Regions from separate parts of the Sporosarcina soli genome, predicted to be linked through region 2. Evidence: riboswitches for the same ligand, from Rfam matches in the RefSeq annotation. Region 2 holds a riboswitch; the other holds the start of a gene.
The links. A riboswitch is a leader RNA that binds a small molecule or an ion and turns the genes downstream of it on or off. The one in region 2 is predicted to bind thiamine pyrophosphate.

Region 1: it holds a riboswitch for thiamine pyrophosphate, as region 2 does, so the genes downstream of both, thiM (hydroxyethylthiazole kinase) here and tenA (thiaminase II) in region 2, are expected to answer to the same signal.

The regions. Positions count from the first base shown of each region.
Region 1 covers NZ_JBHSNO010000007.1:219,672-223,870, forward strand. The annotation lists gene ACFPRA_RS14710 (alpha/beta hydrolase) at 1-444, shown strand, start outside; gene thiW (energy coupling factor transporter S component ThiW) at 492-989, opposite strand; gene thiM (hydroxyethylthiazole kinase) at 986-1,804, opposite strand; TPP riboswitch at 2,047-2,149, opposite strand; gene ACFPRA_RS14725 (Alp7A family actin-like protein) at 2,984-4,165, shown strand; gene ACFPRA_RS14730 (hypothetical protein) at 4,176-4,199, shown strand, end outside.
Region 2 covers NZ_JBHSNO010000008.1:221,891-226,089, forward strand. The annotation lists gene ACFPRA_RS16305 (AAA family ATPase) at 1-821, opposite strand, end outside; gene ACFPRA_RS16310 (exonuclease SbcCD subunit D) at 818-1,975, opposite strand; TPP riboswitch at 2,124-2,226, shown strand; gene tenA (thiaminase II) at 2,389-3,081, shown strand; gene ACFPRA_RS16320 (ABC transporter ATP-binding protein) at 3,068-3,817, shown strand; gene ACFPRA_RS16325 (ABC transporter permease) at 3,814-4,199, shown strand, end outside.

The sequences.
Region 1 (4,199 bases), on a different contig from region 2:
CATGGGTTATCGATGGGAGCGGCAACCGTCCTGATGGCTAGTGGGGAAGAAGAGCTTCCTTCTCAGGTGCAGGCCATCATTGCGGATAGTCCGTATCAGTCGGTTTACCAGTTGTTTACGTATCAAATGAATCGGATGTTTCACTTACCGGCATTTCCTTTGCTGGATAGCACGAGTTTGTTGACGAAAATTAGAGCCGGTTATTCCTTCAGGGAAGCTAGTGCAATGACAGAAGTGGAGAAGACGGATGTCCCGATACTCTATATTCATGGGGAAGGTGATACATTCGTTCCGACGGAGATGGCGGAGGAGTTGTTTCAGCAAACCGCTAGTCATGCGGAACTCTATCTCGTTCCCGATGCGAACCACGGTGAATCTTTTGCTATAGCGGGTGACGCCTATCTGGAAAAAGTGGAACTTTTTCTTGATCGGATGATTAATTAGCGTTTGTCAACAGACTGGGGAGGCAATCATTTTGTGATTGCCTCCTTTTATATTTCCCGTCTTAGCCGACTACCAATCTGTGTTCGCTGTAATCGCGCAACGAGCACCAAGCCTAAAATGGCGCCGCTGACACTGGAGACGAGAAAGGGAGGGACGAAAAAGAAAGCCGTGAATGCCGTCCCCATCAATAGTTTGGCATAGGGGACAGCGAGTAGGGAGGCGATGACGCCTGTTCCGATGACTTCCCCGACAGCTGCCAGCCATGTCTTTCTGAAATACTTATAGAAGACGCCCGCAAGAAAGGCGCCGATCATACCTCCTGGAAATGCAAGCAAAGAACCTGTGCCTGTCAGTATGCGGACAAGACCGGTTAAGAAAGCGATCATAACGGCCGGAACGGGTCCAAGCATGATCGCGGCGATGACATTGACGGCATGTTGGATCGGGTAGGCTCGTGCAATGCCGGCCGGAAAGTAAACGAATGTCGAGCCGGCAACCGCGATGGCGACGAACATGGTCATGATGACCATCTTTCGTGTGTTCATGACAACGTCATCCCCTTGTCATTCCCTTGAGGTTGTCGAATGAATTGACAATCTTGAATAACGTCTTCCTCCAATGCATAAAGGGCATTCAGGAAATGAATTTTAAAATCGCCTGGACCTGAAGCATGCTCTGCAGCTTTTTCCCCGGCTTTCTTGTAAAAGGCCAATGCAGTGGTTACGGCGTTGAATGGATCTTCTTCTGCCACAGCCAAGAAAGCGCCAGCGACGGCGCTGAGAAGACAACCTGCACCTGTCAGATGGGACATAAGCGGATGCCCACCTGTCACGCAACTCGTTCCATGCTGATCCGCTACAATATCCCAAGGACCGGTGACTGCAACGACACAGTTATGCGTGCGAGCAACTTCCTCTGCAAGGGCAGTAATATCCGCTTCGCCCTCTCCTGCATCGACGCCTTTGAAACGCCAGTCGACTCCGGCAATGGCAGCCAGTTCCCCTGCGTTGCAACGGATGAGCATCACATCCACTTCCTTTAAAATCCTTAAAATGGCCTCTTTCCGGAAAGCAGTTGCGCCCGCGCCAACCGGGTCTAGGACGACAGGAATTCCTTGTTGATTGGCACTTTTCCCCGCCAATAACATTGATGTTACCGTGTCCTTTTTCAGCGTTCCGGTATTCAATACGGTACAGGATGAGACGGCTGCGATTTCGGCAGCTTCTTCTATCGCGTCTGCCATAACGGGGGAGGCCCCGAGAGCCAGCAAGCCGTTCGCTTGGAAATTGGCGACGACAATATTCGTTATACAATGAATAAGCGGGCGTTCCTCACGCAGTTTCTGTATCAAAGTTGTCATAGTGTATCCTCCTTTAGCATACGGTTTCTTTTCAATGAAGAATTTGGATTTGTCGGGTTCTAAAGGCCTGTAATGCAAGCAATCGACAATAAATGCAAGTAAACACTTTGCAAATGCAATCAAAACCTGCACAAGTGTAAGCAAATAGGGCAGGGTGCAAGCCAATGCCCAGCCTCATAACTGGCGGATGAATATGCAAAAGCCGCTCCCTCATTGCAGAATTGGAAGCGGCGGTAATCATTGTTCAAGCGTTTCCACTTCCCTACGCTGGTTTGACCCAGATCAGGTTCCAAGGGTCCGCATAAATGCGTCTCAGTCTTTCACAAGACTCCCCTAGCGGTAGATCCTTCTATTTTAAATTAACAATAACATAATATGACGAACGGCTCAACGTGCGCAAAGGAAGGAGAGGTACAATCTCCTACATTTAATATGACGGGCACATATTTCCTGAATTGGGGCTTGATCGACTTATCCGATACGTGGGGAATTTAACTTGCTTCAGCAGAAGTCCCGCACTTCTATAAGTGGTGGGATGAATGCTAGAAATGCATTCCATTCAGTGGGGGTTCAAACCCCGGCTGAATAGAGGAACTCAGGCTAAGGTCGCCGCGCCCTGAATGAACGTGCCTTAATTTCTGCAAAAAACCGCAGAAATACGGCAAATCAAACCCTTCGCTGTTTGATTGGCAACGCCTGAGTGACCAACATCCTGTTGGCCCAAGCCTCCGGCGGATGTCACGGATTTTGAAAGGAGTGAATTGAGCAAGCTCAATTCAAAATCCGGACGCAATAACGCCGAGGCGTTATTGATTTACGACCTTTAGAGGGAGTATCTATTGTAGTTCCGTCTAAATAAAGAGAAAAAGCTCCCCGCAACAATAGGCAAGAAGAGGAAGTTGTGCTTGCCGTCAAAAACGAAATTTTACTATTGAAATCGATGTATACAAACATAGTAGTGTTGTAAACGTAATTGTATACATTAGTAAACAATTACGTTTACAAGTATACAAATAAGTACACATCCTTTATTTATATGGGTATACGGAAATGTATACATGTTTACGCCTGCGCACACAACATTACAGTTGTGTGATAAATGAAGGGATAGTATTGATTTGTCTAGAAAACTCCAGTACCATTTTAGTGGAAAGAAAGATTAAGGGAAGGGTGATTGGATTGACGGAATCTAGAATTGCAGCAATTGACGTAGGAAACGATTCATTGAAAGCTATTTTTGGAAAGTTGGAAACGGAACTCAATATCCCGAATGTGATTGCGCAGGATGTTGCAGATCGTCCGATTATCGGTATTGAGGAATTGGACAATCAAGACCCTACAGAAGGTATCCATATCCGTTTGCACTCTCCTACACTACATGACAACAATGCCATTTACCGTGTTGGGAAATTGGCGACAAAGAGCGGGAATTCTACGGAGTTGGACCCGGGAAGTAACAAATCTGAGGAAGATCAGACACTTGTGATGTTGTTTGCTGCTTTGGCATTGGATGCAGCCCGTGAAGAAAACAAAAGTGTTTTTAAACGTAATAATAATGTAATTGAGGCGACATATACGCTTGGGACAGGCCTTCCGCTAAGAGAAGTGAAGGAAGGGAAGGACGTAGGCTATCGTTCCCAACTACTCGGTTCGGTCCACCAAGTCGAATTTTTAGTGACTCCTAAATACCAAGGATTGAAAGTGAATCTGAAATTCGATGAAGTAAAAGTGTATCCGGAAGGGTTCGCGGCATTTATCAATCTTGTAATGGACAATAACTTGAATATCATCAATAAAGAGCTGATTGACAAACGGATTCTGATCCAAGATATCGGGGGATTATCGACGGATGTGGCGGTTATTAAAAACCGTAAAGTGGATGACGATAAGGCACAAGGCTTCAATTTAGGTGTTTCAGAGTCTCTGGATAAGATTCGTGAAGAGATTTACGCGCGTCATGGTGTTGAGCTAGATAGCCGTTCTGATGTGGTCGATATCATTACGAAGAAAAATGACCGTAATCATATTATGGTGCGGGGAAGCCGGACAAGCGTGCATGACATCGTCGATCGGATCCTGTTAGACTTGGCGAAAAAGCAGTATCGTCATTTGCGCAACATTTGGCAAAGAAACTCGCAAACGGAAATCTGCTATTTCATCGGCGGAGGTTCCATCGTATTGAAAGACTATCTGAAGACGTTGAATAACAGTTTGGATGGCTATAATATCGATTTCTTCGAGGATGAAAAAGAGAGCGTTTGGATGATGGCCAACGCATATTACAAACTGATTTCCGATTTTGCTCGAAAAAGCCAGCCGGTGAAGCCGAGGGAAGAAGAAAAGTTAGCGAAAACAAAATAGGTGATGAACCATGAGTGAAACTGGTTTGAAAAGG
Region 2 (4,199 bases):
TGCATGTTTAACTGTTGCACATAGACATCATCCGTACTTTTTTTATCAGCGACTGTCTTCCTTTCATAAAAGGAATGTTCTTCCTCCAAACCAAGGACAACTTGCTGGACATTATAATGTTCTTGATCCAACACTTCGAAAATCGATGACTCACGTTCCGGGAGTAACGATAGAATTTGTTGGATATGTCCTTCGCTCAGTTGCATCTCATTCGACAGGTCCAATTGAGCTTCGTCTTTCTTTACTTTCAGTCTTTCTACGAGCTCACGATAAGGCTCCGTTTTGAAGATCTTTCGCATGATCGTCTCTTTGTTTTCGGTATCCGATGTGAGGAACTTCCGGAATTCCCCTTGCGGCAACATGACGATTTGGCTGAATTGCGCTTGCGTAAAACCGATGAGTTCTTCCACTTTCTTGTTAATTTCGGAGACGATTTGCCGATCGACACAAGGTACTTCCCCTTCCGCTGTCAATTCATGAAACGTACAACGGCCGGCCGTTTCGGATTTATTTCCTTTTTTTATGTAGGGAATTTGTCGCATAATGCGATATGTCCGCTGATGGATCATAAATGTCAATTCTACCGTCGTTTGAACGGCATCGTCCGCAAAATCGCTGCGCATCGCCTTGATATCTGTCCGATCTTCACCGCTTGCTTGTCCGTACAACGCAAAGCAGATTCCATCGAAAATCGTCGTTTTTCCAGCGCCAGTAGCTCCCGAAATAACAAACAACCGATTCTCTTTCAACTCCCTAAAATCGATCGTTTCCGTCCCTTTATACGGTCCAAATGCCGTCATTGTCAACTGAATCGGTCTCATGAGCCAAATCCTCCCTTCTGCATCACTTCGTGGAGCACTCCCACGAATAGCCCTTCCGTCTCTTCATCGGCTGCCTCCCCTTTCACCTCTTCGTAAAACGCTTTGAAAAGAGCAATGTCATCTTGTTTTTCATGTCTGATTTGCCCTTCACTTTCCAAACGCCCTTTCGGTAGCGTCATCTTCCGCTCGACATGCATGGCATTCGGATAGACCGACCGTATTTTCTCCATCGGGAATAAAACCGGTGTCTCATCAAGCAATTTGACAAAGACATAATCTTCACTGATCGGCTGTAACAGAATTTCTTCCATCGTTCCTTCGACAGTGCGCATATCATGCTGAGGGTTCAATGTACGCTTTTCCACACTGACTTGCCCGTCAGCATCCAATTCCACGACCAAAAATCCTTTTTGATGATGTTCTTCCGAAATGGAATATTTCAAGGGTGAACCCGCAAAACGGATCGTTTCATTCAACACATAATGCGCTTGGTGCAAATGGCCGAGTGCTGTGTAATGAAACGGTTCAAACAGATGAGCCGAAACATATTCCGCCCCGCCAATCGCCAATGGTCGTTCTGAATCACTCGTATTCGCTTCACTTTCCCCATGTGGTGTCACAAATGCATGGCCGACAAACACATGTCGTGCACGCTTCGCCATGTTTTGCTCAATGCCCTCGATTACTTTTTTCATCGCGTCGTTATGATTGGCAATCGTCTCGTCATCCTGTAGGTATTTGACAATGGAAGGATCCGCAAATGGGACAAGATGAAAATGGACTTCGCCGTGATCATCCGCCAACACAACCGGTTCGATCACTTGCGTCATCTGGCCCGCAATATGATAGCCGTTCGCGCGCATCAATCCGCTTCCGAAATGTAGACGACCAGGACTATCATGGTTGCCACTGACAGCCAAGACAGGCGTCTTCAATTCAATAGTGATTCTCTCAAGCACGTCATCCAATAGCGCAACCGCTTCCGTTGGAGGGACTGCCCGATCATACAAATCACCCGCAATGACGACTGCATCCGGCCTTTCTTCTTTGATTGCTTCGACGAATTGATCCAACACATGGCGCTGGTCATCGGTCATGTAAACCCCTTGTACCAGCTTGCCTAAATGCCAATCCGCTGTATGAAAAAACTTCAATGTCCTCTCCCCTTTGCACTTCTTTTCTTCATTTTACAGGACAAAGTCCGAAAAAGGAAACATACATTCCTTTCTTACTATTTCAACAATAAAGGTTGACCTTCCATTTCAACTATGCCTATAATGGGGGCGAATCCAATTGCATACGCTCCACCGCTAGGGGTGCTCAAACAGAGCTGAGAGAGGCATTGCCTTAACCCTTATAACTTGAACTGGTTAATACCAGCGTAAGGAAGAGGTGCTGACAATGAATTCTGCCGTTCTGTCTCTCGGTATGAGCACGCTGTCTACAACCCACTCCTTCTTCATGAGTGGGTTTTTCGCTTTATTTTGAAGATAAAGTGAGAGCCTTCGATGATTGCCAAAGCGGATGGAATGGATTGGTTTCAATAATTTAAGGGAGTGTTGGAAAAATGAAATTTACTGATCGCTTGCTTGAAAAGACGTTACCAATCTGGAGACAGAATCATAGTCATCCATTTGTACAAGGAATTGGCGATGGGACGCTCGATCCGGATAAATTCCGATTTTACATGGTACAAGATTATCTGTATTTAATTGATTACTCGAAAGTGTTTGCGATCGGGGCAGTCAAAGCGGACGATTTGGAAACGATGGGCAAGTTCGCTTCGCTCCTCGACGGTACATTGAACACGGAGATGGCCCTTCACCGAAGCTACGTGAAGCGATTTGGTATTTCCGAACAAGAACTTGAAACGGCAAAGCCTTCTCCTATCGTTCTTGCTTATACGCACTACATGTTGCATGTCTGTCAAAATGGCACAACCGCTGAAGTCATTGCCGCATTGCTTCCTTGTGCATGGAGCTATTGGGAGATCGGCAAGGAGCTCAATGCCATTCCAGGAGCTGCTGATCATCCATTATATGGGGATTGGGTGCGTATGTACTCCTCAGAAGAATTTGGGGAACTCGCCGGTTGGTGTATCGAACTGATGGACAAAGCGGCGGAAGGCAAACCGGAACATGAATTGCTGAAGCTAGAAGAGATTTTCCTCAATACGACTCGTTTTGAATATATGTTCTGGGATATGGCGAATACCAAACAGATGTGGCCTGGAGCTGAAACCGTCAATGTTAGCGTTTGACAAAGTAACATTCGGTTATGGATCGAATGACAACATCTTAGATCAGCTATCTTTCAAAATCCGCCCAGGCGAATTCATTTCGATTGTCGGGAGAAGTGGATCGGGGAAAAGCACGATTTTCCGCCTCGTTACAGGATTGGACGAACCGTCAACAGGAACCATTACACTGGACGGCAATCTGAACGGGCAGCGCCTCGGCAAGGTCGGTTATATGCCGCAACAAGATCTTCTATTGCCTTGGCGTACTGTATTGGAAAATGCCTGTTTACCACTTGAAATTGCCGGGATGAAGAAAAAGAGTGCCCATGAACAGATCATGCCTCTATTGCAAGAGTTCGGCCTTGCCGGAACGGAAAACAACTATCCGGAGGAATTATCCGGTGGGATGAAACAGCGCGTCGCTTTTTTGCGCGCTGTCCTCTCCGGCAATCCGCTCCTCTTATTGGACGAACCTTTTTCTGCGCTCGATGCTATTACAAAACTAGCGATGCAAGAGTGGTTGATCGAACGGTGGGAAAAGCGGACGGCCACCGTGCTCTTCATTACACATGATGTAGAAGAAGCACTGTTCTTATCAGACCGCATTTTCATGTTGCGGAATAAACCTGTCACATCTTTTGAAGAAATCGAAGTGCCACTGGGAAGACCTCGTTCACGGAATGATTTACATAATCCGGAGATTCTTCAATTGAAAGAACAATTGCTGTGTGCATTACGGGAAGAGGTGATGCAATGAAAAACGCATCTTCTCTGCTCATTGTCCTTCTATTTCTCAGTGTGTGGGAAATCGGAGCACGACTGGCCAATCAAGCATTCATCCTTCCTTCACCAATTCAAATTGCTATCAAGCTTTGGGAATTAAAAGAAGTACTGATTATCAATCATTTGCCCGTCACTTTACTGACCATCATCATCGGGCTCGCCATCTCAATTGTTTCAGGTACGGCAATCGCTGTTTGGATGTTTTCCAATCCTTCGGTACGAAAAGCACTCTATCCGATTCTGATCGCCTCCCAAATGATTCCTGTCATTGCATTGGCACCGATTTTCGTGCTATGGTTCGGCTACACAATTTGGAGTAAGGTGGCTGTTGCGGTACTGATCACTTTTTTCCCGAT